2 regions of the Paenibacillus sp. FSL M7-0134 genome follow, and region 2 is predicted to be linked to the other one. Evidence: riboswitches for the same ligand, from Rfam matches in the RefSeq annotation. Region 2 holds a riboswitch; the other holds the start of a gene.
The links. Region 2 has a riboswitch for ZMP and ZTP ahead of NSQ58_RS02470 (TIGR01440 family protein). Riboswitches for the same ligand answer to the same signal wherever they lie in the genome.
Positions count from the first base shown of each region.

Region 1 (16,131 bases), on a different contig from region 2:
TCGGCAGCCCCACTCGAACAAGGCTCTTTTATTTTCCTCCAGCCCAAAATCTGACTTTAGAAAGGCATCATACACTTTCTCTCTGCCTTGAATCACTTCAGCGGGTAATTGCTGCACGTTCTCCATCATACTCTTGATATAATCGGATGAGGCTACCATATCTTCAGGAAGTCTAGAGAGGATGAGTACAAAATGGCTGGCTGTTGGCAGTTGTTTTTGGGCCCCCCAAGAGTAAGGCAGCAGCTTCTCACGCATAGCGTTACTCTGAACGACAACAAATTTCCAGGGTTCAAAGCCAAACGAACTCGGGGATAAACGGCCTGTTTCAAGAATAAAGTCGAAGTCAGAATCGCTAATTTTCTTATGGCTATCAAATTCCTTCGTTGCATGTCTGAACTCGTATGCAGATAAGATTTGATCTTTAGTAGTAGTTAAGGTTTCCATCGTTATTCCACTCCTTATGGATGTGATTAAAATTGACGCTTACCAAGTAACATGCTTAATATTAGAATATACATGATTGTTTTTGAAGTACGCACATTAATGTGCTGTAGTATATAAAATGATACCAAGGAGGAGAAAAGCCTATGCGCAATCGGAAAGGCGGCTTTGGGGAATGTACCGCTGGAAATGATCAGGCGTGTCCTGTTGAGTACACGCTGGACGTGATTGGGGGCAAATGGAAAGGGATTATTTTATATCATCTCATGTATGGGACTAAGCGATTTAGTGATTTTCGGCGGATCTGTCCGGGAATTACTCAGCGTATGCTGACACTCCAATTGCGCGAGCTGGAAGAGGACGGAGTCGTTCACCGTGAAGTCTACCAACAGGTTCCTCCTAAGGTCGAATACTCTCTAACTGAATTTGGAAAAACGCTGATCCCGATTATTAACCTGATGAAGGATTGGGGAGAAGAATATAAAACAAAACAGCGATCACCAGAAAGCAGCCTCCAGCAACCTAGCCCAAATGTGTAGGTTTTGAGACGGCTCCACAAAGAAGACCTGGCCATCATTTTGGCAGGTCTTTTCATTTTTAAAGTGAAATGATGCAAAGTTCGTTTTTCAGTTGACAGTAAGGACGACGCTTGATATATTTCTTACGATATTGATAATCATTATCATGTGTATCGGGAAGATCATCTTCACAATATATAGGGGGCTAATCAGTTGAAAAGAAAATCGTATTTTATGATAACAGCTATGTTACTTGTATTGTCTGTATTCATCAGCGCTTGCGGCGGAAATAATAATGGAAGTAATCCGGCTTCATCTTCAGGAGATAAGCAAGAGTCGGCTTCTACTGGAGAGACTAGAAGCTTTAAAACGGTTAAAGGGGATATTCAAATTCCTGCGAAGCCACAGCGCATTGTAACGGATTTTTACGGTGGAGAATTGCTGTCCGTGGGTGCTAACGTGGTGGGTGTGGAGCCGACTGCGTTTCAAAATCCTTTTCTGACCGATTTGCTGAAGGAAAAAGGAACCAAAGAGGTGGGTGATCCGACCAATTTGGAAAAGACGCTGGAACTCAAACCCGATCTGATCGTGGTTATGAAGGATACGAATTATGAGGCTTTGTCTAAAATCGCACCTACCCTGTACATTCCGTACGGTACGACGACTAATATCTATGATACGGTCAAGCTGTTCGGAGATATCACCGGGGAAAAGGAGAAGGCTGAGCAATTTATTGCTGCATTTGATAAAAAGGCCGCTGAAGGTCGCGTACGTCTTAAAGGTGTGATTGACGAAAAGGCAACTTTCGGTCTGTATGAGCTGACGGACAAGCACGCACTTTGGATCTTTGGCGACAATGCGGGGCGGGGCGGACAAGCCGTGTACAATGCGCTTAAACTGAATATGCCAAAGAAAACAGCTAACTCCAAGGAACAAACGGTGCAGCTTTCGATGGAGGTATTGCCACAGTATGACGCAGATTATATGTTCCTGACTACGTATGACCCGGAGAAAAAGGGTGACGCGCTCAAGCAACTGAAATCGTCCGCTGTGTGGGGGAATCTTCCTGCGGTGAAGAACAATAGAGTGTTCTTTAACGATTTTGATACGTATTATCGCTATGATCCAATCGCTATTACCGGGCAAATTGATATGATCGTAGATATGCTGGTCGAAAGAGAAAAAGAGAATAAAGTTAAACAATAGGTGTGAGATTCTGCGTTGTGACGAATTGTCCAAAACAGATGGGAAGTCGCATAATACACGCAGTATATAGCATAAAAAACCAGTCCAACACGAATCATGTTTGGACTGGTTTTTATTTACTATTTCGTTGTAATTTCAATAGTATCTTCTTTTTGTATCCAATCTACCTTGGCCCCCAGCGTTTCGCTGAGTAGCCTTAGTGGAAGATAACCAATTCCATTCACCATGAAGGGCGGATTGGTGAGTTTTACGGCTTTACCGTTCACTTTTGTTTGGCTGGTTTTGAAATTTACTTCTAGAGAGACAGGATGGTCTTCTGTCTTAGACTGATTCATATTCGCTATTTTGCTGTTGAAATCATAAGCGATCTCGGCCCCCAGTTTGTCAAAAACAGAACGAAGGGGAATAAAAGCCTGCCCGTTGCGGGTAATGGCACCATTACTCAGAGGGACAGGCGAACCATTGAGACGGACAAGAATCGGTTTTTGTACAGGAACTGGTGAACTATAAAGAAACTCATAGTCCCCTATACCGAGCTGCGCGTGTTTGTTGACACCCCAGCCCCATAGGGCGCCATCTGCTTTTTGCATGATTACGTGCCGTGGACCTGCTTTGATGTTTTGAATATTTTTAGCAAGTAATGTAAAGGGGGCATTGGATGGTAACTTTTCACCATCTAGAGACGCAACATATACATTCCCAGCAGTGGTTAGGGCAAGTATGGAGCGTTCGGCGAAAAAGGCGTCTTTAACATCCTTTACTCCTGTTAATAGTACAGGGGTATTTTCGTTGTGATAGGTTGTATTATCTGAGTAACCTGTAACTGTAGCACCCCAGAACCAAAGTCGACTTTGCTGATCAATCGCGAGATTGGAATACCTATCGGCCTTGATTGTCTTGATGCCCGATAAGGCTTGAATTTGCGATACGGATAGAGTTTCGGACGGAGTTACATTTTTATCAAATTCTTTGGGCCACGTCCACACGGTGCCATCTTTTTTTAAGGCTATGTTTTTAGCGATTGCCGTAATATCTTTTAATGATGAAATAGGTTCGAAGCCCTGCAAGGCTTTTGTATTTTTCCACACACTGCCGTCTTTCTTTAGAAATATCCAGCGTTCCTCATAATCCGGTCTTTCCTCATAGTAACTATCTATATTGGCAACCTCGTCGAGGCCAGATAGGGTTTGAAAAGGACTAGAGATGTTTCCATTGTCGAGTCGATCAGCGGAAGATATGCTGCCTTCGCTGCTCAGAGCGAGCACATGATCATTCAAACTACTTACAGCTGCGAGGTTCTGTAATCCTTCCAGAGGAACGAATTTCACGGATTCAGCAATATTATTTCTAGGCACATACCAAGCAGAGTGGTCTTGTAAGGAAAATACCAGATCGCCCTCGTTGATGATATTAGAAAATGTTTTTACAACGTCCGACTTACCCTCTACACGAGTCGGTACGGATTGATTATAGCCCCACAGCCACAAGCTTCCATCGGATTGAATCAGACTCCCAGAATCATAGGAACGAATATGGGATGTAGACTCCTTTTCGTTCGCCCACGCGTTAGAACTGAATAACAATAACGTGATTATACTGAGTAATAGAGTCCGTCTTTTCATACGATTTTCCTCATTTCTTGATCAATGTGTATAAGATAAAAAATGATACCTTCGAGAATATCCCCCTATCCATAGACGTATATAATATAGAAAAGTTTTCCAAAATGTATGAATTTCAATAAAATAACCTCCAAACCCACGATTAGAGATGGATTTGGAGGCTATTTCTTTTAACGAGTAAGCAGAAATATGTTGGTTAGAACAGGTTAAACACGGTTATGAGCAGACTAATTCGCTATTCGACTGCGTACCATCAACAAGGTTTGTTCTTTGATTTGTCCGATTTCACGGATGAGTGCGGCTGTCTTGGTTTCATAGGAGTATTTGACATCCAAGTCTTTCAGCGAAGCAAGGTTAATGTCGACGGTAAGCAGGGCAGATTGAGCTGCTGCTTCGAACAGGATCGCGCCGATGCCAAGATCTGAAATCACATTTTTATTGGACATTTCCACAATGTTGTAGGCTTGCGACAATCCGTCCCGGCATACTTCCAGCAGGCGCATGGGTACCTCAATGGCAGCGATCACCGCTGTCTGTAGGGAATGGGTACGATAGCGCTTTTCTTCGTCTGTTTCCTTGGGCAAACGCAGCGCGGTCATGTACTGTTCAAAGGATTGGATGTCTGCGACCATTAGTTCCTCACAATGTGTAGACAATCTTCCCATGCTGCTAATGACGTCCGTGATTTTTTCATGGATGTGCGCATATTTTTCTCCTTGTGAAAGGTTGGCGGTCATGGAGGTCATAGCCGCGCCTAGTGCCGCAGCTAGTGCGGATACACTTCCTCCGCCGGGGGTAGGCGCTGCACTTGCAGTCTCTTTCAGAAAATGTCCGATGGAATTGTTCCAAGACAGTTCACTCATGAATAGACCACCTCTCTGGAGTAGTGTTGCAGATGTATCGCTTTGAGCAGATTTTTGTACAAAATCGCAGTCGTTAAGGTGCCAACACCGCCGGGAACCGGAGAAATGGCATGTACCTTTTCACCCACGTTTGAAGCAGCGTCACCCACGATTTTTCCTTCCAGTGTCTCGTTAATTCCTGCATCCACGAGAATCAGACCGGGATGGACCATATCCTGCGTAATCACATCAGGGCATCCGACTGCGACGAAGGCAATGTCTGCATGGCTCAGATGCTCTGCAATATCACGCGTACCTGCATGACAGGCGGTAACGGTGGCATTTTCTCTTTGCAACATGTGGAAAAGGGGAAGTCCCACTGTCTGCCCGATGCCCACGAGCGTGACATTTTTGCCTGCCAAGGTGTGACCGTAATGCTTGAGCAGCTCGATACAGGCTTGAGGTGTTGCGGGATATAGTCCGGCGTCACCTGTTACGGTAGCCAGCTTGTTATCAGGTGTTATTCCATCAATATCCTTGTAGGGGGCGATGGATTGTTTAATAACGGAGGCAGAAAGATGTTGGGGAAGCGGCAGTTCCAGCATAATGCCATGTACATGGGATGCATCGTTCAGACTGCCGATCAGGTGCAGTAGCTCGGCTTCGCTAACATGACGATCAAAAGTATGGAGATGAAATGAGATGCCCAGCTTCTCCGCTATTTTTTGCTTGGTCCGGGCATAGTATGCAGATGCCGGATCGCCTTCTACCAATAGGGTCGCCAGATGGGGACGGTGTCCTTGCTGCTTCATTTTTTCTACCTGTGAACGGATCGTTGCATATACTTGCTCTGCTGCTTCTTTGGATTTCATGATTATAGCCATAGTCCGAGCCTCCTCTGAATTTATCGCATGATTTATCAACAGGGTGTCATGGTCTTAAAACGAAAAAAAAGTATTTGCACAAGGTCGTCAAGACAGACGAATCCTCTGCAAATACTTCTCCCAGGCGAACGGTACGCTTTTTTTGTATGCTCCCTCGTGGTTCATTCCACTGACTTCGCCAGTCACATACAGCGTTATTATACCTTATATTTTAACAAATAATCATCAGAAAAGAAACCCGCGAACATTTGGAAAACGGGTTGTGTTACTTGTCTATATGACAAATGTCATATACCCGAGCTGACGTTTATGACTACAGCGCCTAGAGGCTTTACCTTATACTGAGATTAGATCAACATGTACGCCTAACAGGATCAAGGTATAGGCGTCATTTTAAAGGAGGATCATAATGAGTATGACACAACTCCCATTAGCCCAATTGAAAAAAAATATGGCTCCCTACGAGAAAATAAACACAAAATCCAGCGTTCTGCAACTCATCAATACCTTGGGTCCACTGATCCTATTGTGGTATGCTGCTTATCTTAGTCTGTCGGTTTCGTACTGGCTGACACTTCCAATTGCCATTGTTGCATCGGGGTTTGTGGTACGGACATTTATTATTTTTCATGATTGTGGTCATCAATCCTTCTTCAAAAGCCGCAAGCTGAACGACATTGTGGGAACGATTACAGGTATTATTACGCTCTGTCCTTATCACCAATGGAAAAATAGTCACGCAATCCACCATGCAACCAGCAGTAATCTGGATAAAAGAGGCACAGGTGACATGTGGGTGCTTACGGTAGAAGAGTACACAGAGGCTTCCACATGGACACGGCTGGCCTATCACATATATCGAAATCCTTGGGTTATGTTTGGACTAGGTCCGATCTATACTTTTTTGATTTCCTATCGGTTTAATATCAAGACAGCCAAACGCAAGGAAAAAATGAACACCTATGTGACGAATATATCCATCGTTGTATTGTACGCACTGTTGTCATGGGCTATTGGATGGCAGGCCTTCCTTCTCGTACAGGCACCTATCTTTTTTGTATCTGGTATGTTGGGAATCTGGCTGTTCTATGTACAACACCAATTTGAGGATTCGTATTTTGAGCACGATGAAGAGTGGAGCTATATTAATGCGGCCGTAGAAGGCAGTTCTTACTACAAGCTTCCTAAAGTATTGCAATGGATTACGGGCAATATCGGATTTCATCACGTTCATCACTTGAGTCCTAAAGTGCCAAATTACAATTTGGAGAAAGCACATGAAGCGACACCGTTACTTCAAAAGGCGACCACGATCACAGTAAGTAGCAGTCTGCAATCTTTGAAGTTCCGACTTTGGGATGAAAATACGAAAACCTTTTTGACCTTTAAACAAGTGAGGCCGCTCCTCAGCAAACGTGTTGCAGTTACGAAACCCATCCCTACACCTGTTGTAAGCACAGAAAGAAAATAACTTTGTACAAAACTCTTCTGAAGAGATGTTGAAAAATTGCAGTTTACTTTTAGAAATCTAAAGGGATAACATCCTTTTAGATTTTTTTGTTTATATTGAAAATGCAGTACTTTCATTCTTTGTTTTAGCAAGCGCTATTGACAAATCGATTGTCAACCTTTACATTCTATATATCGAAACGATATATCTCGATTATATATATATAAATTAGCTACATGTAAACAGAGATAAGTTCCCTTTGATTTCAGAAGGATAATTCACTATGCCAGGAAAGAAGGAATAGATTTTATGTTGATTTATGTAATACTTGGGTTCCTCTGCGAAAAGGATATGACAGGATATGAAATCAAGCAGAAGATGACGATAAGCACTTCCAACTTTATTGATGCCAGCTTCGGAAGCATATATCCTATGCTGAAAAAAATGGAAAAGGGGGAGCTTATCAAGTATGAAGAAGTGGTAGAGGAAGGCAGATTCAAAAAATCATATGGTATTACGGAAAAAGGGAAGAGTGAATTTATAGAATGGTTAAAAACACCATGTACTTTTTCCCCTTTTAATTATGAGTATTTGAGTAAGCTTTTCTTCTATAAATATCTTGACGACATTGAGGTTGTTCGTTTGATTGCCAGCTTTCAAACTACTGTCGCCAGTGAATATAACAAGCTTGCCTTGATAGAAGAGAAGCACGTTCATGAGATGGGCGTATATGAGCACGCGACGTTGATGTTTGGCAAAGAATATTTTCAAATGATTATGAATTGGCACGATGAACTCACAAGAAAAATTACAGGAAAGAAGGATAATGAAGATGAGAATGACAAAGAAATTTAAATTGCAGATTGCAGCTAAAAATGTGGATTTGTACAAATGGGTAACTGAGATGACTCCAGCTGAATATGAATCATTTTCAAAAGCTCACAAGGCAATGGGCAGTTATTTTGAAGATGGTGAATTCTATATGGTTAATGTGGAAAATATGGGGAATGAGATGATTGTTCAGCACTATCAATTAAAAGAGCACACAAAGGATCATTTGCGTTTCTACTCTGACAAGACAGAAGCATATATATGGCGATGGATACCCGCCATCGTTGGAGTTCCATGGGAAATGAAGGTCACGCCTATTGATAACAACTCTTGCGAATTTAGTTGTACGATTGGAGCGGACTTTCCATCTCGGCTACTGGCTTTTGCAGCATGGATAAATGGTTTTGGTGGATTCTTTATGAGAAAACATTTAGCCGATGAGGGCGGAAAATTTGCTAAAGATATAGAAAAGAAATTTAATAACGTTAGGTATGTATAATTCATGAACGAGCTGATCAGAAATATAGACCAGTCCCATTTCAAAGCACGATCTGGTGCAGTGGGTGGAGTGTACAGCGAATGGCTTAAGTTTGAGATCAGTTCCCGCAAAATGGACGGCTTCTAATCAAAGTGTTCATTTGCGGTTCACAGGAAAGGCTTTACCTTTGGTGCTTTCGAGCAGACGAAACAGTGGTATGATAAGATAAGGGATATAAGTCATGTGAAGTAGAAGAGGGTGGCAGAATGCAAAAGTGGTATCAGATTTTCCAAAGAAATACAGGGCTTAGTCCTTATGTGTGGGTCGTCTTTTATATCCTGCCCTTTTACTACTTTAGCTCTTCATCTACAAGTCATATTATTCTGGGTACTGCTATTATCTTGGTATTCTTTGCATGTTATGTACTGGCTTTTGTCTCAAAAGGCTGGCTCATATACTTTTGGACCAGTGTACAGATTGCCATATCGATTACCATGACACTGCTGTTTAGCTATATGTATTTTTCCATATTTATCGCCTATCTGATCGGTAATATTAAAAGTAAGGCTGCATTTACGACGCTGTATATCATTTTAATGGTTATTACGATTGGATTGATCAATTACGGTTTTGTATCTCAGAATCCCGTTTTTATTAAACAGATTCCTTTTATCCTGCTCAATCTGATCGGTGTGATTCTCCTTCCGATTACGAATTTTAATCGCAACAAAAGCGATCGGCTCCAAGTCCAATTAGAGGATGCCAATAAGAAAATATCGGAATTGATTAAGCTGGAGGAACGGCAAAGAATTGCGCGTGACCTGCACGATACCTTAGGTCAGAAGCTGTCACTCATCGGGCTGAAGAGCGATTTGGCGGGCAAACTGATGGATCAGTACCCGGAGCGTGCTCATGCTGAAATTAACGATGTTCGTCTCACGGCGAGAAGCGCGTTAAAAGAGGTGCGGGAAATGGTTACTCAAATGCGAGGTATGCGACTAGAGGATGAGCTGTTACGTATTCGGCAGATCTTAAAGGCTGCTCACATTGAATTGACCTTGGAGGGCGACCCGAAGCTGGAGCATACATCATTAATGAATGAAAATGTACTTAGTATGTGTATGAAGGAAGCAGTGACAAATGTGGTTAAGCACAGTGGAGCCACCGCTTGCTCCATCACTATTGAGCCGTCTCGTAAGGAACTAACTCTTCGGATTCAGGATAATGGAGTCGGTGCTACGAGAGAAAATGGAACCCTTCGTGGAAATGGCCTGCAAGGAATGAAGGAAAGGCTCGAATTCGTGAACGGATGTATGGAGCTGCGCTCAGATCAGGGAACGACCTTGGTCATTAAAGTGCCCAATATCCCTGAAAAGCCGAATGAGGAGGTGGGGCCATGATTCGAATTGTTATTGCAGAAGACCAGCGTATGCTGTTGGGTGCTCTAGCCTCCCTGCTAGACTTGGAAGAGGACATGAAAGTAGTCGGAAAAGCAAGCAACGGGGAAGAAGCTATAGAACTGGTGAAGCTGCACCAGCCGGATATATGCATTATGGACATCGAAATGCCGATTAAGAGCGGATTGGATGCGGCTGAGGAACTCAAAGCCTTGAACTGCAAGGTACTGATTTTAACTACGTTTGCTCGCCCCGGGTATTTTGAACGAGCGATCAAGGCGGGGACACACGGTTATCTGCTCAAGGACAGTCCCAGTGAAGAGCTGGCTTCCTCCATTCGAAGTATTATGGCAGGTCGACGTATTTACGCTCCAGAACTGGTCGATGATGCTTATGCCGAAGTCAACCCGCTAACAGAGCGTGAAAAGACCGTTTTGGCGCTTATTGCTGACGGAAAGAATACAAAAGAGATTGCTGGTGAACTGTATTTAACGACAGGGACGGTGCGCAATTATATTTCAGTCATTCTCGATAAGCTGGGTGTCAGTAACCGGATCGAGGCGATTACACGTTTTAATGAAAAAGGTTGGTTTAAGTGAGAAACAGGGACGCTATGAAGCAAAATGTAGCGCTCTGTTTTTTTGTATTATCCATAGATTTGGTATGCCTTTAGCGTACTACCTTGTGATACAATAGGATAGTTGTCCACAGGATGGACTGGAGTACAAGGAGGAGCAGAACTGCATGAAACAAGCCCCATTTATAGCCGTTGAAGGGCCAATCGGAGCAGGTAAAACGACGTTGGCTTCGATGCTTTCAACCGAGCTACATTTGCCGATAATCAAAGAGATTGTCGAGGAGAACCCATTTCTCGATAAATTTTATCAAAATATAGATGAGTGGAGTTTTCAGCTGGAAATGTTCTTTCTCTGCAATCGGTATAAGCAGTTGGAGGATACTGGTCTGCAATATATCGAGAAAGCTCAGCCCGTTATTTCTGATTATCATATCTACAAGAATTTGATTTTTGCTGAACGTACGCTTAAGGGTGTGAAGCTCGAAAAATATCGTCAAATCTATCATCTGCTCACGGATGATATGCCTAAGCCAGACATTATCATTTATATTAAAGCAGATTTGGATACCTTGCTGGGGAGAATTCGCAAGCGTGCACGCTCTTTTGAACAGGAGATGGACCCCGCCTATCTGGAGCAATTAATCATAGATTATGATAAAGGCATTCAGTTTCTCGCTGAAAAGTCCCCTTCCCCTCGTATATTGACCGTGAACGGGAATGAAATTGATTTTGTAGAAAACCAGGCACAATTTAAACAAATTGTTTCCGATGTAAAGGAGCTTATATAGTGAATAATTACAACATTCCTGCGAATGCCCTGATTACGGTAGCGGGTACAGTGGGTGTAGGTAAATCCACGCTGACTGGTGCTTTGGCCGGACGCCTTGGTTTTAAAACCTCTTTGGAGCAGGTCGATCATAATCCCTATCTGGAGAAATTTTATCACGATTTCGAAAGATGGAGCTTTCATTTGCAAATTTATTTTCTCGCGGAACGCTTCAAGGAACAAAAGAATATTTTCTTGTCTGGTGGAGGTTTTGTGCAGGATCGTTCTATTTATGAGGACACAGGCATTTTTGCGAAAATGCATGCCGATCAGGGAACGATGAACCCTACCGATTATGAAACGTATACTAGCCTGTTTGAGGCGATGGTGATGACACCGTTTTTCCCGCACCCTGATGTGTTGATCTATTTGGAAGGCAGCTTGCCCTCCATACTGAGTCGGATTGAGGAGCGCGGTCGCGAGATGGAGATCCAGACCGAGCGTTCTTATTGGGAGCAAATGCATCGCAGATATTCCAATTGGATCAACGAATTTGATGCCTGTCCTGTACTGCGTCTGAACATTGATGAATATGATGTACACGACCCAGCTTCCATGGATGCCATTTTGGAAGAAGTAGGAAAAGTAATATCAAAAAAATAGAGATATAACCCCAAATAAATAACAGGGACTGTGGTACAATCAGTATAAATTATGCTGATAGACTACAGTCTTTTTTTGTCGAATGAACATGTTAAAGCATGAGATATGACTAACGGTATAGTGGACAAGTTTAGGCTGGAATGCGAGAATAGGTACATATGAATTGTAATGACTCACGGGAAGGATGGGATACTGTGATGCGTTTTGGTATTGTTGGAACCAACTGGATAACAGAGAGGTTTATTCAAGCTGCGATGGAGACGGACGAATTTTCCCTGACGGCGGTGTACTCACGCACAGAGGATAAGGGCAAAGCTTTTGCTGACAAATATAACAGCCAGCCGGAGGTTTTTACAGACCTGGCGCAAATGGCCGCAAGTGATCAGGTCGATGCCGTATATATTGCCAGCCCCAATTCCTTACATGCGGAGCAGGCGATCTTATGTATGAATCACGGAAAGCACGTGTTGTGTGAGAAACCTTTTGCGTCTAATACAGCAGAGGTGAAGAGCATGATCGAAGCCGCGCGCAACAACGATGTTCTGCTGATGGAGGCCGTTAAATCCACACTTATGCCTAACTTTAAAATAATAAAGGATCATATGTATAAAATAGGCCGGGTTCGGCGTTATTTTGCAAGCTACTGTCAATACTCCTCACGCTTTGATGCTTTTAAGCAAGGTAAGGTATTGAATGCGTTTAATCCGGCCTTTTCCAATGGTTCCTTGATGGACCTTGGAGTGTATTGTTTGTATCCTATGGTGACTTTGTTCGGCAAACCTGAGGAGGTTCGGGCGGTTGGTGTACTTTTATCCTCTGGTGTCGATGGCGAGGGCAGTATCGTGATGAAGTATCCTGATATGGATGCTACGGTCATGTATTCCAAAATTACAGATTCCTATCTGCCTGCTGAAATTCAGGGTGAGAATGGAACGATGGTGATCGACAAAATCAGTCAGCCCTATGAGGTGAAAATTCATTATCGGGACGGCACGATTGAAGATCTGACCAAAGCTCAGACGCGTGAGCCAATGTATTATGAAATTCAGGAATTTATTGATTTGATCAAGAGTGGTGAACGCAACAGTTCCATTAACTCCTTGGAGTGTTCACTTACAGTCGCTGAAGTGATGGAGGAGGCAAGACAACAATTCGGCCTTCGTTATGAAGCAGATTTGAAAAATACTTCTACACATTAGTCAGTGGAATGATCAAGATTAAAATGCACAAAGGGCTGCCGATTTTGCAAACTTTGCAAATATACGGTTAGCCTTATTTGGCTTTGTAGCCCTAAAAGTGTAAGCAATTGTGATGACAGGAGTCAGAAGGCTATATTCATTTTTTATTGACAGATTCTCCTTCTTGTCTTAAGGTGTTAACAATGCAATATACAGTTAAATAATCCCACTTTCGGTCAAACGAAGATTAGGGAGTTTTTTTAGGGTGTAAATCCGATTAAATCCACCGGATTACTTAAATGGGATGGAGGAATACATACATTGTAGACGTAAGGAGGAAGCAGTTTGATAAAGTTTGAACAAGTTAGCAAAATATTTACCTTACCCAATCGTAAGGTAAATGCACTCGAAAAGGTTTCGTTATCGGTTGAAAAAGGAGAAATTTTCGGCGTGATTGGCTTTAGCGGTGCAGGTAAAAGTACGCTGCTGCGGCTTGTGAATTTACTGGAACGCCCCTCAGAGGGACGAATTGTCGTTAATGATCAGGATGTTACTCAGATACGACCCAAGGAACTAAGAAATTTAAGAAGACGGATCGGGATGGTATTCCAAACCTTTAATTTGTTTAACTCTCGTACTGTATATGGGAATCTGGCTTATCCTCTAAAACTGGCTAAACTGCCCAAGGCACAGATAGATGCTCGTGTTAAGGAACTGCTGCAATTTGTTGGATTGGAGGATAAAGCGGATTCCTATCCGGAGCAGTTATCTGGAGGGCAAAAGCAACGGGTCGGCATTGCCAGAGCACTGGCGAATTCGCCCGATATTCTCATCTGTGATGAAGCGACCTCGGCCCTCGATCCGGAAACGACAGAAGATATATTGAGGCTGCTGAAAAAAGTAAATGAAGAGTACCAGATTACGATCTTGCTCATTACCCATGAAATGAATGTGATTCGCAGTATTTGTGATCGTGTGGCGGTGATGGAGAATGGTAGGGTGATTGAGCAGGGCAGTGTGTTCGATGTATTTGCCAATCCACAGACGAAGACGACGAAAAATTTTATTCGCTCTGTACTGAATGATCAGCTTTCACCCAAACTGCTGAGCAAGATTCGGGAGCATCACGCTGGCCGATTGTACAGACTTGTTTTTCGGGGTGGGGCGACCAGTGAACCGGTGCTTTCTAGAGCGACACGGAAGCATAATCTGGATTACAACATTGTATATGGAAGTATTAATGAGCTACAGGGAGCGCTGTTCGGAAGCTTAATTGTCGAGTTAATCGGTGCAGACAATGAAGTTAACAAGGTCGTGGAGGAACTACGAACGACGGTGGAGGTCAGGGAGGTCGTCGATCATGAGAGTTAATTGGGATACATTTTGGCTCAAGGTAGTGGAGGCTACAGGGGAAACGCTTTTGATGGTTGTTGTCACGCTGATTTTTGCCAGTATTCTGGGGCTTATGATTGGTTTAGTACTGTATGTGACACGTAAAGGGAGCTTGTTTGAAAACAAATTTGTGTTTATGTTTCTGAATTTGCTGATTAATATCATTCGCCCGATTCCGTTTATCATTTTTTTAGTGGCGATTAGCCCGTTTACGCGTTTAATCATGGGAACCACGATTGGAACCTCGGCGGCTATTTTCCCAATGACTATTGTAGCGGCCTTTGCTGTAGCGAGAATTGTGGAAAATAATCTGGTCTCCATTGATCCGGGCATGATAGAAGCTGCCAAGGCACTGGGAGCGACTCCATTTCAGATCATCACGGGTGTGTTGATTCGGGAAGCGCTGGGACCTTTGATTCTAGGGTTGACGTTTATTACCGTGGCCTTGATTGATTTCTCTGCCATGGCTGGTACGGTGGGCGGAGGAGGCCTTGGGAACCTGGCAATGACCTATGGTTATCAACGATTCGATACTTCGGTCATGATTGTCACGATTGTTTTGCTGATCCTTTTTGTACAGGTCGCCCAATATGCGGGGAATTACTTGTCTCGTAAATTTCTACGGCGCTAATGGGAACAGAGTATTATACATAACGATTAAAGGGGAAATGAAAATGAAAAAAATATTTCGCTTGGGTTTACTGGCTATTCTTAGTGTAGCGGTTCTATCTGCTTGCTCAGCTAACGGTTCGGGCTCAAATGCAAATGAAAAAGTACATGTTAAAATCGGGGTTTCAGGATCTGAGGACACGTATTGGGATGTGCTCAAGAAGAAAGCAGAGGCCAAAAATATTGAAATTGAGCTGATCAGTTTCTCGGATTATACATTACCCAATAAGGCGCTCGCCAATAAAGAGGTAGATTTGAACTCCTTTCAACATTTGGCCTTTCTCAGTCAGTTTAATGTAGAAAATGATGTGAATATCGTCCCTATTGGTGCAACGATTATCGCTCCGATGGCACTGTACTCTGAAAAATTCAAAAACGTATCGGATATTCCTGACGGCTCCAAAATTGCTATACCGGATGATCCCTCCAATCAGGGACGGGCTTTAAAACTTCTCCAGTCTGCAGGGCTGATTAAGTTGAAGCAGGATGCGGGCCTGTATCCGACCACGGATGAAATCGAAGGGAATCCTAAAAAGCTGGAGATTGTCCCAGTTGTCGCCCAGCAGACGCCGCGCGTCTTGTCTGATGTAGCCGCTTCAGCTGTGAACAGCGGTGTTGCTACAGATGCCGGGCTCAAGCTGGATGGAGCCATCTACAAGGATGATGCAAGCAGCGAAGAAGCGAAGCCATATGTGAACGTGTTTGCTGCCCGGGCGGAGGATAAGGATAATGCGACTTACAAAACGATCGTGGATTTGTACCATGATGCTGATGTAGCCGAGGCGGTAAAACAGGATTCCAAAGGAGCTAACGTCGTGGTAGACCAGTCTGCCGAAGAGCTACAGGCCACATTGGATAAGCTGGTAGCAGATGTTAAAGCGCAAAAGAAATAAGAATGTTGAACAGAAGTAGGGTTGGAAGCATACTAATCTATTTTCGAAACGAGGAGAGATTGCGATGAGTACAACGAATACGGTCGATACACATAGACAGCGGATTATTAAGGAAATTGAGGAGTCTCGTCAGCTTTACACGGAAACGAGCCGGTTTATTCATGCTAATCCCGAAATCGGCAATCAAGAATTTCAGGCTTCCCAGGCACTGACGGGCATTTTGGAGCAAGCGGGGTTTGAGGTAACTCGTAATGTAGCGGGACACGAAACCGGATTTGTTGCGCGTAAGGCTTCTGCTAGACCAGGTCCGAAAATCGGATACTT
Region 1 covers NZ_JBBOXV010000002.1:544,825-560,955, forward strand. Annotated here, with positions in the region: gene NSQ58_RS18215 (NAD(P)H-dependent oxidoreductase) at 1-444, opposite strand, end outside; gene NSQ58_RS18220 (winged helix-turn-helix transcriptional regulator) at 588-980, shown strand; gene NSQ58_RS18225 (ABC transporter substrate-binding protein) at 1,173-2,165, shown strand; gene NSQ58_RS18230 (stalk domain-containing protein) at 2,285-3,787, opposite strand; gene NSQ58_RS18235 (cyclodeaminase/cyclohydrolase family protein) at 4,015-4,650, opposite strand; gene NSQ58_RS18240 (bifunctional 5,10-methylenetetrahydrofolate dehydrogenase/5,10-methenyltetrahydrofolate cyclohydrolase) at 4,647-5,513, opposite strand; ZMP/ZTP riboswitch at 5,625-5,709, opposite strand; gene NSQ58_RS18245 (fatty acid desaturase) at 5,923-6,984, shown strand; gene NSQ58_RS18250 (PadR family transcriptional regulator) at 7,273-7,818, shown strand; gene NSQ58_RS18255 (hypothetical protein) at 7,796-8,293, shown strand; gene NSQ58_RS18260 (hypothetical protein) at 8,297-8,419, shown strand; gene NSQ58_RS18265 (sensor histidine kinase) at 8,539-9,672, shown strand; gene NSQ58_RS18270 (response regulator transcription factor) at 9,669-10,268, shown strand; gene NSQ58_RS18275 (deoxynucleoside kinase) at 10,414-11,034, shown strand; gene NSQ58_RS18280 (deoxynucleoside kinase) at 11,034-11,675, shown strand; gene NSQ58_RS18285 (Gfo/Idh/MocA family protein) at 11,873-12,874, shown strand; gene NSQ58_RS18290 (methionine ABC transporter ATP-binding protein) at 13,199-14,224, shown strand; gene NSQ58_RS18295 (methionine ABC transporter permease) at 14,214-14,876, shown strand; gene NSQ58_RS18300 (MetQ/NlpA family ABC transporter substrate-binding protein) at 14,920-15,807, shown strand; gene NSQ58_RS18305 (M20 family metallopeptidase) at 15,872-16,131, shown strand, end outside.
Region 1: linked by a shared signal. The riboswitch ahead of NSQ58_RS18240 (bifunctional 5,10-methylenetetrahydrofolate dehydrogenase/5,10-methenyltetrahydrofolate cyclohydrolase) and the one ahead of NSQ58_RS02470 (TIGR01440 family protein) in region 2 are both predicted to bind ZMP and ZTP.

Region 2 (16,131 bases):
CAGGATGCGCATCCTGCACAGCTTTGACTCCTTCAGGAGCAGCAATCAGATTCATCATTTTAATTTGAGTGCAACCTCTCTTTTTCAACACATCAATCGCCGCAATTGCCGAGCCCCCCGTTGCAAGCATCGGATCAATCACGATCAATTCACGCTCAGTTACATCTGTAGGCAGCTTCGTATAGTATTCTACGGGTTGCAGCGTCTCAGGATCGCGGAACAGTCCCACATGGCCTACCTTTGCTGCAGGCAGCAGCTTTACTACGCCATCCAGCATACCCAAGCCTGCACGCAGAATCGGAATAAGACCCAGCATACGTCCTGAAATCACTTTACCTTCTGTCTCAGCAACCGGTGTCTGCACCGTAATGCTTTCCAGCGGGATATCCCGTGTAATTTCATAAGCCATCAATGTTGCTACTTCATCCACCAGCTCGCGGAAATCCTTGGTGTTTGTCCGCACATCGCGGATAAATGTAAGTTTGTGTTGGATCAAAGGGTGATCGCAAACCACCAGTTTCGCCATAATATATTCCCTCCGGTATTATCGTCACGTTCTTTCGCGCCAGCATATCGAACTATCCTGAGTCGAAAGGATCTATGTAACCTATTTGTACAAACCAAATAAGCACAGATGCAATGCGTGCCTGTAAATCCTGTTTATTATAACATTCCCTTGATTGATTTAACACCTGCCACCGCAACCTTTTGTCAAGGGAAAGATATGACATGTAAAATACTTATTAAGACCACTTCACGTGTGACTTTCGTCACATAAAAACACATCAAAAAGGCCCTGACGGCACTTGACCGTCAAAGCCTGTGGACTTTAAGCTTCCTGCCCGACCTATCCCCTTTGCATCCTCATGCAGCGCTATTCTTTTATCTATACTTCAAATTGTCCCATGCTCCCTGAAATTGCTGAAGCATTTCATCCTTCGTGATAACCCCTGCAATATAGGCTTGCATACTACTGCTTAAATCCTGATTCAGCCCCTTCGGGAAGCGTTGGAAGTTCCAGCTCCATATCTTGCCTTCCCTCACGTGCCGAGATATTTCTGCACCTAGATCGCCTGTCGTCTCGTCACTGGACGTGATACTTTTGAAGGCGGGAACAAACTTAAATTCCTTGGTGATATAATGCTTGCCTGTTTCTGATGTGACCAACCAATTGAGGAATTCTTTTGCCTCCTGCTTCACAGGCGAATTTTTGTTGACCACCCAGTTCGAGGCTACTCCGACAGCGAGTCTACCTCCTGTGGAGGGATCATTGTCTATAGGAGCAGGCAGAATACCCAAATTCAAGTTAGGATTAATTCCATCCATTTGCGGTTGCGTCCAGTTCCCCTGGTGCATCATAGCAGCCTTACCTGTCGAAAACAGTGTCACTTGTGTATTGTAATCCGTAGTGAGCGGATTGCGGTTTCCATATTTTATAGTTAGGTCAAGCAACTTCACCCACTGATCGAACACGGGGTTACCGGGGATGCGAGCCGTTCCTTTGTTTAAATCCGCAACATAACTTTCCGGGTTCGGCTGTCTGGCAAACGGGATATTGATAAAATGGTTCCCCAGAACCCACCATTCCGCATACCCGTTAGCAAAAGGTATAATCCCTGCCGCTTTCAGTCGCTTGGCTGCTTCTTCCAGTTCATCTATCGTCTGAGGCAGTTTGGTTATGCCCGCTTTTTTGAACAAATCCTTGTTATAAACAAAACCAAATCCTTCTAGGTTCATAGGCTGTCCATAAATCTTACCGTTAACCGTCATCGGCTTACGAGCGAAATCGTCCAGATCCTTCACCCATGGCTGATCCGACAAATCCTCCAAGTACTCCAGCCACGTATCGCGGTCCTGGTAGCCCTCATTTGTAAAAATGTCCGGCTGATCGCCTGATGCGAATTTAGCCTTCAACGAAGCACCGTAGTCCGTACCACCACCGACAGATTGGATATCCAGCTTGATGCCAGGGTGCGTTTTTTCATATTCTGCCTTCAGCTTGTTTAACGGTTCCGATATCTCTACTTTGAATTGATAAATGTGTATCGTTTTCGTCTCACTCTGTTGAGCCTTCGTATTTCCACAACCTGCAAGTGTACACGCGAGCAGCACCATCAAGGAGATGACAAGTAACGCTGTTTTTTTCATCGGTTATCCCTCCCATCAGCCTTTGACCGCACCGGCTGCAATGCCAGAAACGATGTATTTTTGCATCACCAGAAAAAACACAACAACTGGCGCGATCCCCAATACCAGTGCTGGCAGCGCCAAGTCCCATTGCTTGGTGTACTGACCAAACAACATATAGGTTGCAATCGGAATGGTGCGCAACTCAGGATCATTCAAAATGAGTGAAGGCAACAGATAGTCATTCCAGATCCATAAGGTGTTCAAAATAAGTACGGTTACGAACATAGGCAGCAGCAGTGGACAAACAACGCGAAAGAACACCCCGTACCGGGATGAACCGTCCACCCTTGCCGCCTGCTCGATCTCAATAGGTACCGTTTTAATAAAGCCATGAAAAAGAAAAACGGACAAAGGCGCTCCAAAACCCAGATAACATAAGATCAGTCCCGGTATACTGTTGTTCAAGCTCAATACGTTGGACACTTCCATAAGCGGCAACATAATTGATTGAAAAGGGACTACCATCGCAGCCACAAGCAAACCGAATAGGCAACGATTAAAAAGAGTGTCATGCCGAACCATCTGGTAAGCGGCCATTGAGCTGATTAGCAGCAAAAGCGCATTACTGACGATCGTGACAATCAGTGAATTCCCCAGTGCTGTGGGAAAGTTTATTTTATTCCAGGCGTTAGCATAGTTTTCAAAACGGAAGGTTGTCGGCCACGAAGCGGAATGGGCCAAAATGTCGCCAAAGGATTTAACGGAGTTTACGAGCAAAAAATAGAACGGAACCAGAAAGATTAACCCGATCACAATAAGCAATAATTCAGCAGCCCATGTGCCCAAACGATAGTTTGACGTTTTTCCCATTACATTTCGACCTCCTTTTTCTTCGTGAGACGCACCTGAATGCTGGTAATGATCGCAACGACCACAAAGAAAATCATAGCTTTGGCAGTCCCTAATCCAAGTCGATTATTTGTAAACGCTTCATTATATATGTCCAACGCTACAGACTCTGTCGACTTGAAAGGTCCCCCCTTCGTGAGAGCCAAATTCAACTCAAATACTTTAAAGGACCAGGATATCGCCAGGAACAAGCAGACGGTCACCGCTGGCATAATAAGTGGCACTACGATATGACGCAAAATCTGTCTTCGGCTTGCACCGTCGATTTGGGCCGATTCAATAAGGGCATGCGGGACATTATTTAACGAGGATATGTAAATAACCATGAGATAACCTGCATATTGCCATACAAACACAATGACAGTTCCCCAAAAAGCAGTTGGCCCATCACCCAACCACGGCAGTTTAAAAAAGGAAAGCCCTGTCGCCTCCCCTACCGCAGAAAAGCCGCGTACAAATATAAATTGCCAGATAAAGCCGAGCAGCAAGCCGCCAATCATATTGGGCATAAAAAATACAGTTCGCAGTGCATTACGGGTACGCAACGGTTTGGTAAGTGCATAGGCTAGGAAAAAGCCAATCAGGTTTGTCAGAATGACACCACATACAGTAAACCGGACCGTAAACCAGAACGCATTACGGAAATCTGGATCATCCCTAAAAATATGAATATAATTTCCTAGTCCGAGCCATCGGATATTTTCAGATACTCCATCCCAGTTCGTCATGGAATAATACAGACCCAGCAGGAACGGAATGACCATAATCAAGACGAAAAACAACGCCATCGGTCCCACAAATACGAGTTGCTGCAATAATTGCGCGGATTTTCTTTGACTCAATGCAATCACTCCTTTGTCGTAGATCATGAAGGATAGCGCGCGTAAACCCTTACTGTAATCGCTTATTACCCAAAAATGTAAGTTTCGAGTCGTTCGGGAGCAAAAAAAGGCTGTTCTCCTCCGGCTTATGGAAGGAAAACAGCCTTTAACATAAAGATTATGAATATCGATGAATTAGTATTGAGTTCCTGGATAGATCGGGAACTTGTCTGTCAACTCGCCAACCGCTTGGCTTGCTTTGGACAATACAGTATCATCTTTCGGGTTTTTAAGGGTTTCAGCAATGATTTTACCGATTTTGACCATAGCCTCTTCATCCATACCACGAGATGTTGCAGCAGGTGTACCAATACGAATTCCGCTTGTTACGAATGGACTGGTCGGGTCAAAAGGAATCGCATTTTTATTGACCGTGATGCCCACGGAATCCAATACATGCTCCGCTTCTTTACCTGTGATATTCAAATTGCGCGTATCCAACAGCATCAGATGGTTATCCGTACCACCGGATACAATGTTAATCCCCTCAGCCAGCAGTGTTTCAGCCAGCACCTGTGCGTTGCGGACTACGTTTTGCGCATAGGTTTTGAACGATGGCTGGAGCGCTTCACCCAAAGCAACCGCTTTGGACGCAATCACATGCATCAGTGGCCCCCCTTGAGTACCAGGGAAAATAGCTTTATCAATCGCTTGCGCCCATGCTTTGCGAGTCAGAATCAGACCCCCACGCGGACCACGCAGCGTTTTGTGTGTTGTTGTTGTTACAAATTGGGCATGCGGAACTGGACTTGGGTGAATTCCCGCTGCCACGAGACCCGCGATATGTGCCATATCCACCATAAACAGAGCGCCTACATCATTGGCAATGGAAGCAAAAGCTTCAAAATCAATAGTACGCGGATATGCACTCGCGCCAGCTACAATCAGACGAGGACGATGCTTAAAGGCTGCCTTGCGCACTTCATCGTAGTCGATGCGGAAGTTGTCTTCGCGTACACCGTAAGCAGCAAAGTTATACAACAAGCCGGAAGCGTTAACCGGACTTCCGTGTGTTAAATGGCCACCATGCGCCAGATTCATACCCAGTACAGTATCTCCAGGTTTGAGAGCTGCCAAATACACCGCCATGTTGGCTTGTGCTCCAGAGTGAGGCTGCACGTTAGCATGCTCGGCGCCGAACAATTCTTTTGCGCGGTCACGTGCGATGTCTTCAACGATATCTACATGCTCACAGCCACCATAGTAGCGTTTGTTCGGATAACCTTCAGCATATTTATTCGTCAGCACGGAGCCCATGGCTTCCATTACTGCTTCACTGACAATGTTCTCGGATGCGATTAGCTCGATATTGTGGCGTTGTCGTTTCAGTTCAAGTCCCATTGCTTCCATCACTGCCGGGTCACTTTTACGCAGGTGTTCCATCATGATTGATTACTCCCTCTCCATAGTCAATTGTTGGGTATACAAGCAAACGCCTGCTCCTCTGTTGGGTACCTCATCATCAATGCAAAAAAGATTAGTACAAACATGCCGCCATGCCAAATGCTAATCGCAGTTTCCGCCGACTTCTTGCTCCAGACTGTACACCGCCCGTTGTCCGCCAATAAGTGGAGGACGGGTGAACGCTGCTGTCACACGTGCTTCGCCAATCCAGCGAAGGCTTGGGCGAAACGGAACAGCAATGGGTCGCAGATGCATGCCAATCAGCGTTTCGCCGATGTCTATCCCGGCATGAGCCTGCACGTTCGCCGCCAAACACGCGTCGCTCATAGAACGATAGGCGACGGTAGCCATAGAGCCTCCTGCTGTACGAACAGGAACAGCTGCAACCTCCATCAGTCCCAATCGCTCCAGCACAGCCCGTTCAACGACCAGCGCTCGGTTCAAATGCTCACAGCATTGAAACGCCACATCAAAGCCATACTCCCTGCGAACAGACTCTACTCCAGACAACAGTTGCTGAGCCACATCGAGCGCTCCCGCCGTACCAATCCGACTTCCAGCCACTTCACTTGTGCTAACGCCGATAACCAGCAGGCGACCAGCCTTGAGACTGGCTGCTTCTGCGATTTCCCGCACGACAGAAGTGGTCTGTGCTTCCAGCGGAATCTCATGATCTAATTGTTCCACCATTGGAACCTCCTTTGGTTGAACAGCCTCTCAGAGACTAGGCACGGTCTCATGCCCCAAGTTCAACACACTCTCTCCTGATCACAATCTGACTATATTATAGCCGATGTTTCAGATTTCGAGCAGAAAAAATGGAAGAATCTTTAATGGAATCAACTCTCAGCTAAAAATCTGGCATAACTTGTATATGAAAAAAAGAGCAGTCCACACCTATGTGGAATTGCTCTTTTGCCCAGGCGACCGGCCGTATATCCGATGCTCCATCGTGGTTAATCCCACTTTTGTCGCCAGTTACATCGGATTCTCATTTTTCCACCTTATCTTAACGGATTAACCGCCGAAAATCAACAGATTCCGTACAAAACAGATGAGTAATACCAATTTTATTCGGAAGATGCCTTTAGCTTGTCCAGCAGCTTATGCAGTGCCGTACGGATTTCCGCAGCTGTGACATCGTAATCTTCTCGCGAACCGCCAAACGGATCAGAAATATCAAAGCCCGGAATCCGTTGGTGTAATTCAATCATTCGTTCACGCTCCTGCGCCGATAGCTCTTGTCCGAGTGAAGCCATCAACTGCTGTGAAGCATATAAACTATCCAACTCCTGTACATCATTCAACACCGCATCCCGGTTCTCCACATATTCCTTAAGCGTAAATACTTTGCCCGCCGTTTGGGGAAAGCGCTGAATTACGTGCTGTTTATGTCCTTGCGTCAAGGTTAAGATCAGATGCGCCCACCCGGCAAGCCCGTCGCTCAAAGGGGTTGAAGTGATCTGATCGGATATATCATGATCACGTAGAACCGCCTCTGCATGTCGGGATATCGGCGTGCCTTCCATCGCGGCTACTCCCGCAGAACGTACTTCCAGTTCTAGCCCATGCTCAGCAGCCAACTTACGCAGCATCCCTTCAGCCATTGGACTGCGACAGGTGTTCCCTGTGCATACGAATAAGATATTCTTCAACGTTTTCACCCCCCGTATGTTAAAAAAATATATAAACAGAGGATTACTATAATTCTAATCCCTTACTATAATCCTGCATTTATTTTACACTGTCTACGCTAAAATCAAAACATAAACATAAAGCCGAATGCCAGCAAAATGGCACCGCCCACTGCTTCTCCATAATCTCCTAGATTGCGGCTGACCTTGCGACCCAGCAACAGGCCCAACATCGCCATTGCTCCCCCGCAAAAACCAAACGCCAGAACGGACAGCACCAGATCACTCTGGAACATACCCAGTGACACTCCTACAGAAAATGAGTCAACGCTCACCCCAAGTGCAAACAGCAAAAGGCCTAAAGGCGAACGATGATCCAATACCTGTACGCCGTCCCCTTTAAAGGAATTATACACCATATGCCCGCCCAAAAGGATGAGTAGACCCCCTGCGAAGTAGGCCGTCACATGACCTAATAAAGAACTCATATAATGGCCTGTGAACATTCCCAGCAATGGCATCAGAATGTGAAAAAAGCCAATAACAGTACTGATGCGCAGCACGTCTCGCAGACGTATCCCCTTCATGCCGATCCCTACGCCCAGCGATAACGCATCCATTCCTAGCGCTACCGCCATGATCAGAATCGTTACAACCTGCCCGGCATGGGCAGAGGCTGCCAGCATACTCCATCCCTCCATTATCCGTCTGTTCTTGTACACGTTATGCGGACAAGGGGCAAATCAGTACAAGCATACACTGAAAGTGCCCAATACCAAGACGAGGAGAGGAGAAATTTAATATAAGAGGCTCTGATTCGACAGAAGCTACAAGCGGACGATTCGGTGACCTGCCGCTTTAAGCAGGCGGTTCATGACGGCGTCTCCCAATCCTTTCGGCGGACAGGATTCCGCCAAAATGTAGGTGACGCCGTCCTCGTCGCAGCGGCGCAGCACGCCGTACAGGCGCTGCGCTGCCTCATGGAGCGCGTCCAGCTTGCCTAGCGTGTAGACGCGCTCTCCGGCGTAGCCGGCGGCATGCTCGTCAAACGCGAGCACTGCCGTGCGCTCCCCGCGCGCGGAAGCCTCCGCCAGCGCGGCGCGAATCCAGCCCGTCACCTCAACGGACGACGGGCCTTGTACCACGCTCAAGCGGCCTCGCGGCGCGTAGTGCGTGTACTTCATGCCCGGCGAGCGCGGCGCTGGGCTGTCCGCGTCTTCCCCGGGCGTAGCGGCCAACGCCGGGTCCAGCACGACAGCGCGAGCAACCGCAGCGAGCTGCTCAGCCGTCACGCCGCCGGGGCGCAGGATGGTGACGGTTCCGTCGTCACCCGCCTGCACCACCGTGGACTCCAGCCCCACCCCCGTGGGACCTCCGTCCAAAATGCCGCCGATTCGGCCCTCCAGATCCTCCCGCACATGCTGTGCAAGGGTGGGACTGGGTCTTCCCGACCGGTTGGCGCTTGGCGCAGCAAGCGGACAACCCGCTTCAGCGATCAAACGAAGCGCTATCGGATGATCCGGCATGCGCACACCAACCGTGTTCAGCCCGGCTGTCACACGCGATGACAGTGCCTGCGGCACTACCGGCAATACGAGAGTCAGCGGTCCCGGCCAGAACATATTCATCAGCGCTCGGGCTGTATCGTTTATTTCTGCTACCATACCCTCTAATTGATCAGCATCAGAAATATGTACAATGAGCGGGTTATCGGAAGGGCGTCCTTTGGCAGCAAATACCGCCTCCACCGCTTTTGTACTACGCGCATCGGCCCCCAGGCCGTACACGGTCTCCGTAGGAAAGGCTACCGTCTCTCCAGCTTGGAGGAGTAAGGCGGCCTCGCGTATGCCCTTTTCCGCCGTGATCCGAGTCTGTTCATCCCAAATTTCGTCAGAAACATCCCCGTCAGTGTTGCTCAAAGGAACCAAACATCTTACATCCCACCATTGTGTATGGGAAGACTTCAATGCCTGCTTCAGCTCGCGAATTCCCTGTTCATCTAGCTTTTGCTCAGGTTTTTCCTTTTGCACAAATTCTCCGCGCAAGTCTTGCATTTGATTCGATTTATCGCTCATATCAGATCATCCCATATCTTATTGTCATACAAGCCAGTTATTTCGTTTGATCCCCATAAAGCTACTTTGAAAGATCAGTTCATTTGGCTCTGCCATGTGTATATCTATCGTAAGTTCCATTATAGCATATGGGGAAACTTACACTCCTCAACGTTTAGGCAAACAAGCCACTCACCCAGCTACACAGTCCCGCAAGTGCATCCCACAGAAAAAAACGTACTTCCGGCTCCTTGTCAGCGGCATTCGTCCGACTTTCTCCGTGATCCGTTTTTGCTGATACCGTTTGTGCCGCTGCTTCCCCACTGCCTGCATCAATAAAGCACAGCGGAGGAAACAGCACGCACCACCAATTTTGCCCTTTTCCTTGCCCCAGCGTAACCCGAAGCGCTTCATAATTCCCTGCTGGGTAGACCAGACCACCGTACATTTTCGTTGGGAAAGGTACGCTCGCCAGTTCCACCTGATGATCATATGCAATGCCGCGACGAGCCAGTTCCGTACCTACCAAACGGTCAATTTCAGGTAAATGAGCACCAATCAATGATCTAGCTTGATCTAAGCTTTGCGGGTTTTCCAGCTCACCCACCCAGGCATTCATCTGCTGTACAATAGCGTCCCGTATTTCGCGTTTAACCAGCTGATCCTCCGGACGATCCGAGTTGGCCAAAATACGCAGTCGAATGGAGTCATGTGGAATCACATTCAGCCCTGTTGTAGCTACTCCTGATGCTAAGGTTCCTCTTGTTCCAGTGGTCATAGCAGCATCCGTCTTTTGACCTTCCCAAGACATCATTAATATCGAAATACAAAATAGTATCATTGCAGCTTGCTTGATCCAATTTCTCATCTTCGTCTCCCCCAAACCCAAACTCTATCATGTCTATCAGTCTGTCCGGTTTAGGAGAGTCTAAACCTATGATTCTTGTAAAAGATTCAGGACCACTTTACAGATTTTTTTCAAAAATACCCTCAAATCATGCTACACCAAGCTTCTGACCCTCACCGAGGAATATGAAAAAGCCCAGATTTCACAATCTGGACTCTCTCGTTGCACCGTTTCAACTCACACAAATACCAATCATTATCTAGCCACATTCCACCTGTACTAGGCCTTTTTCGCCTTCGTCAAGCTTAGTCTGGAAGGCTGTGGCAGATCATCCTCCAGCTCTTGGCCGTGCACCTTAATACTCATAACCAAGCCGATACTAGCCATGTTAATAAGCAACGAGGTACCACCATAACTTATGAACGGGAGCGTAATCCCCGTAAGCGGCATAATGCCCAGAAACGCACCAATATTCTCAAAAATCTGGTACAGCAACATGGACACAATCCCGACAATAATATACGGTCCGGCACGATCCCGGCATTCCAGCGAAATCAGGATCATGCGGTGAATCAAAATAAAATATAACAATAGCAGCACTGAAGAGCCTACAAAGCCAAATTCCTCCGCTACGACCACAAAAATAGAATCCGCGTACGTATAAGGAACACGCCCGGACTGTACCGAGGTTCCTTGCAAAAAGCCCTTGCCCATCATCCCGCCAGAGGCTATCGCCAGCTTGGCATTTTTGGTATGATAAGACGCCTTCGCGGTTGCCTCTTCCGGTACCAACCAAGGGTCCAAACGCTCAACCCAGTGACTACGGCCAATCCCCTTCATAAAGGAATCAATCTCATCGTGAAACGAAATATAAGCTTTAATCCCGCCGCCAACAGCGACTGCAAATACGATGAATCCGATTAACGCATGGGATGCCTTCACATTACCAATCCATAGCATACCGATGACGATGACAATATAACCGAGCGCATTACCCAAGTCATTTTGTGCCATAACCATGGCAAACGGGACAAAGCTCACCAGAGCGACTGGAAGAACATCCTGAATAAAATACAGCTTGCTCTTGCGCTTCTTGATCAGCATATAAGTCAGAAAAACGATAAGAACCAGCTTGAATACCTCAGCAGGCTGAAGGTTCAAGCCACCAATTTTCAAAAAGCCCTGAGAGTTGTTAACCGTCCCGCCAAAAAATCCGAGACCCAACAAGAATATTCCGCCTCCATATACGTACAGGGCTTTTTTAATGAATATCCGAAAATCGACCATCGCTAAACCCAAGATCGCCACAAAACCCAATATATAATACCCGATCATCTTCTGGTAGTCATTGCCGTGCTCTGCCAAGTTCGTAGGGCCCCTACCTGCGCTGTATACCGTTATGATACTAATCGCCATGAGCAAAACCAGAATAAAGATAACCGGACCGTCAATTTTTTTCAATTTCTGAAGCATGATTTCCCCCTGAGCCGTTTCTCGGTCATACTCCTCTTATTCTAAAGGAAAGACTCGCAAAAAGAAAATGCAGCACTACTCCGAGACACCTAGGACATGTCGCTCGATCCCTGCAAGGTCAGGAACGATTATAATGTTCTTCCAATGACCTGCCTGTGCCAGCAGACCAGCCACGTCTCTGGCCTGTCCCATCCCCAGCTCAAACCCGATTAGCCGCGGCGGAGCCTGAAGGAGTCCGAGCTGTTCCAGCATTGCCCGATACGGGCCGAGCCCGTCAGGACCACCATCCAACGCCATCCGCGGCTCATGGTCGCGTACCTCTGGCTGTAAGCCAGCGATGTCAGCAGCCGGGATGTACGGCGGGTTGGACACGAGAATGTCCACCGCCGTTCCCGCGAACGGCGCCAGCAGATCGCCCTCGCGGAATTCTACGGCTGCGCCGTTCGCAGCAGCATTATGAGTCGCTACTTTTAACGCGGCAGCCGAAATATCCCCTGCCGCCACGCGCCAGCTCGGTCGCTCAGCCGCCAGCGTCACGGCAATCGCACCGCTGCCTGCGCCGATGTCGAGCGCCTGCGGAGCGCCGCTTGGCCACAGCCGATCGCCGTGCTGGAGTATCGCCTCGACGAGCAGTTCTGTCTCGGGGCGCGGAATCAGCACCGACGGCGAAACCGCGAACGGGCGGCCATAAAATTCCTGCCGTCCGATAATATACTGCGCCGGTTCACCCGCAGCTTTGCGGGCTATAATCCGTTCCCACTCTTCCCTGACGGAGGAAGGGAACGAATCACCCAGAGCAGCGTAAAACGCCGTGCCTTCCAACCCGAGCACATGCTCCAGCAGTAAGCGGGCATTGTGCTGCGGCTCCAGAACACCACAGCTTCCTAAAAAAGAAGAAGCCTCAACTAAGGCTTCTCTGACACTCATGTTCCGTTCCGGCGACATCCGATACACACAATCGCGTTCGTTCCCCAAAACTTAAACCTCTTGTTCCATCAAATCAGCCTGCTCTGCAATCGTGAGCGCTGATACGATTTCTTCGATCTCCCCGTTCATCACCTGATCCAGCTTATGCATAGTTAGGCCAATACGATGATCCGTTACACGGCTTTGCGGGAAGTTGTAGGTCCGGATACGCTCACTGCGGTCTCCAGTACCTACTTTGCTCTTACGCTCGCCTGCATATTTGGCTTCCTCTTCCTGACGCAACATATCCGAAATACGGGCACGCAAAACTTGCAGCGCCTTCTCCTTATTGGAGTTCTGGGATTTGCCGTCCTGACAGGTTGCCATAATACCTGTAGGCATATGTGTCACACGCACCGCCGACTTGGTCGTATTAACGGACTGCCCGCCTGCACCGCTGGAGCAGAACGTATCCACGCGAATATCCTTGTCGGAAATTTCAATATCCACTTCTTCTGCCTCAGGCATAACGGATACTGTAGATGTCGACGTATGAATACGTCCACCTGATTCTGTTGTCGGAATCCGCTGTACGCGGTGTGCGCCGCTTTCGAATTTCATTTTGCTGTATGCACCACGGCCGTTAATCATGAAAATAACCTCTTTAAAGCCCCCGAGATCATTCATGTTCGCGTCCATCAGCTCTACACGCCAGCCTTGGGTATCGGCATAACGAGTATACATCCGATACAAGTCAGCTGCGAACAGTGCCGCTTCGTCACCACCCGCTGCACCACGAATCTCAATAATAACGTTCTTATCATCATTCGGGTCCTTCGGCAGCAGCAAAATACGGATTTTTTCATCCAGCTCCCGCTTGCGAACACTAAGTTCATCAATCTCCATTTTGACCATTTCACGCATCTCGTCGTCCAGCTTTTCACCCTGCATGGTTTTTGCAGCTTCCAGCTCTTCAACGACATTTTTATATTCGGTATATGCTTCATAAGCAGGCTGTAAATCAGACTGTTCTTTGGAATAATCTCTAAGTTTTTTGCTATCGTTCGCTACATCCGGATCGCAGAGCAGTTCGCTCAGTTTATCGTAGCGGTCCGCCAATGATTGCAATCGGTCCAACAAGCGATTCACCTCTTCAGTTAAATTAATATGAAACCAGCTTCAATTTCACTGGCTACAGCTCTTTATTATACCAACTAATTCATGAATTAGCTACAAGAAATACTGACTAATTTAGGATTTTGCAAAAATCCACACAACATGCAATACAATAAAAAGTCGCCGCCCTAATATAGGCAGCGACCACATAATCTAGCACATTTCAGAACACACATACATTGAATCATCGTCTTTTATATATCCGAATCGAGTATTGTACTCTGGAAATTATATATTAAACATTAAAACGGAAATGCATAACGTCTCCGTCCTGCACTACATATTCCTTACCTTCCAGACGAAGCTGACCACGTTCCTTAGCCCCGTTCATCGAACCAGCAGCGACCAAATCGTTGTAGGATACAACCTCGGCACGGATAAATCCGCGTTCAAAATCCGTATGAATTACGCCCGCAGCACCCGGTGCTTTCGTTCCTTTGTGAATAGTCCAAGCGCGTACTTCCTGCACACCTGCTGTGAAATACGTATACAGGCCCAGCAAGCGATAAGCTGCTTTAATCAGACGATTCAATCCGGATTCAGCTAATCCCAGCTCCTCAAGGAACATCGCCTTGTCTTCGCCTTCCAGCTCAGCAATTTCAGATTCTACCTTGGCGCTGATCGGCACCACTTCTGCATTTTCATCTATGGCAAAATCGCGTACCTTTTGCACATATGGATTGCTGTCAGCTTCCGTTACGCCATCTTCGCTGACATTAGCTGCGTACAATACAGGCTTCATCGTAAGCAAATGAAGATCGCGTACAATCAACCGTTCTTCATCCGACAATTCTAAGCTACGCGCCGGTTTATCAGCATACAGCGATTCCTTGATCCGCTCCAGCACTTCAACCTCTTGGGTGTACTGCTTGTTGCCACCCTTCATGTTTTTGCGGGAACGTTCAATACGCTTGTCTACGCTTTCGATATCCGCCAGAATCAGTTCCAGATTAATGGTCTGAATGTCGCTGATCGGGTCAATTTTGCCGTCCACATGGGTAATGTTCTCATCTTCAAAGCAACGTACCACATGTACAATCGCATCCACTTCACGAATATGAGCCAGAAACTTGTTACCCAGACCCTCGCCCTTGCTCGCACCGCGCACAAGTCCTGCAATATCAACAAATTCAAATGCCGTTGGCACCGTTTTATTCGGTACAACCAGTTCAGTCAGCTTATCCAGCCGCTCATCCGGTACTTCAACGACACCCACATTCGGGTCAATCGTACAAAATGGATAGTTTGCGGATTCCGCACCCGCCTGCGTTATTGCGTTAAACAGTGTTGATTTGCCCACGTTCGGCAGACCCACAATCCCCGCTTTTAAAGCCATAATCAGAACAACTCCCGTTTATATAAAATATGCGTTATGCCATCCGTTAGTTTACCAACCCACATTATATATGAGAACCTATACACGCGGCAAGCATACGGTTATGAAATTCAGGATTTTGCTATATCCCTATTTAGATTTCTTTGCTCATCTGGATATCCGTAACCCGATAGCCCGATTTGCGATATACATGCAAAGCTCGCTCATTATGCCCAAATACATGCAAACCGATGCGGACAGCTCCCAGTCTGCGAGCCTCCTTTTCCAAAGCCTCCATCGCCAGCGTACCTAGACCTCTCCCCTGGTATGAATCGTATACAAGAATATCCAGTAGAAAAGCTTCTTTTCCTTGCGCGCCGTCCGTAATATTGAACCAGATATAGCCAGCTTCCTCCTGACTCTGCCCCCCGGCATCGGAAAACATCAACATATACAGGTGAGCATGAGGTGTGTCTAGCCTCTGTGGCAGGTATCGAGCAAAACTTTCTGCCGCACGTTCTGGTGCTTCTTCTACCGTCCATGTACCTGCTTGGATTTTCTCATCCGCATAGTCGGCAAGCGAGCGTTGTTCAAATCGATCATATTGCTCCGCATTCATCTGAACCAATGTAATAAGTCCGCTCATCCATTTACCTTCTTTCTTAGTCGAGTCGTGTCTTTAAGCCCTTCTATTCCATCTACCCCAATCCCAAACATGACCGTTCGGAGTTCCAGCTCCACCTGCTCCAGGCGTGCTTCCAGCGCTTCGCTGGAGTCAACCGCCGAACCGAGCAAAGAACGCCCGAAGCCTGCCATGTCAGCCCCCAGAGCGAGCGCCTTCGCTGCATCGACACCGTCTCTCAGTCCACCGCTACCGATCAGAGCACCATGTGGCTGAGCAGCTCTAACTTCCACGATACAATCAGCGGTTGAATTTCCCCAATCCGCAAACGCCTCCGCCGCGGCACGACGCACAGGGTCAGGATTACGAAATTTCTCCACTTGGCTCCAGCTTGTCCCACCTGCGCCAGCGACATCAATAAAGGCAGCACCCGCATCATACAGTCTCGATGCCGTCTCGCCATCTATGCCCCAGCCTACTTCCTTCACTCCTACAGGCACTGAAAGCTGACGACACAACTCCTCGATGCGCTGAAGCAGGCCGCTAAAATCCAAATTCCCTTCGGGTTGAAAAATCTCCTGCAATCCGTTCAAATGCAGCACCAACATATCTGCTCCGGCAATTTCCACTGCACGGCGACAATCGTCCACGCCAAATCCGTAGTTCAGCTGCACCGCACCCAGATTGGCAAGGACCGGGATGCTGGGTGCTAGACGGCGAACCGCAAAGGTTGAAGCTAATTCTTCCCTTTCCACCGCAGCCCGTACCGAACCGACGCCC
Region 2 covers NZ_JBBOXV010000001.1:589,373-605,503, forward strand. Annotated here, with positions in the region: gene upp (uracil phosphoribosyltransferase) at 1-526, opposite strand, end outside; gene NSQ58_RS02450 (ABC transporter substrate-binding protein) at 883-2,148, opposite strand; gene NSQ58_RS02455 (carbohydrate ABC transporter permease) at 2,164-3,000, opposite strand; gene NSQ58_RS02460 (carbohydrate ABC transporter permease) at 3,000-3,881, opposite strand; gene glyA (serine hydroxymethyltransferase) at 4,056-5,306, opposite strand; gene NSQ58_RS02470 (TIGR01440 family protein) at 5,427-6,014, opposite strand; ZMP/ZTP riboswitch at 6,235-6,316, opposite strand; gene NSQ58_RS02475 (low molecular weight protein arginine phosphatase) at 6,395-6,979, opposite strand; gene NSQ58_RS02480 (manganese efflux pump MntP) at 7,084-7,644, opposite strand; gene NSQ58_RS02485 (L-threonylcarbamoyladenylate synthase) at 7,786-9,033, opposite strand; gene spoIIR (stage II sporulation protein R) at 9,188-9,880, opposite strand; gene NSQ58_RS02495 (FtsW/RodA/SpoVE family cell cycle protein) at 10,139-11,332, opposite strand; gene prmC (peptide chain release factor N(5)-glutamine methyltransferase) at 11,408-12,307, opposite strand; gene prfA (peptide chain release factor 1) at 12,311-13,378, opposite strand; gene ychF (redox-regulated ATPase YchF) at 13,650-14,750, opposite strand; gene NSQ58_RS02515 (GNAT family N-acetyltransferase) at 14,884-15,375, opposite strand; gene fni (type 2 isopentenyl-diphosphate Delta-isomerase) at 15,372-16,131, opposite strand, start outside.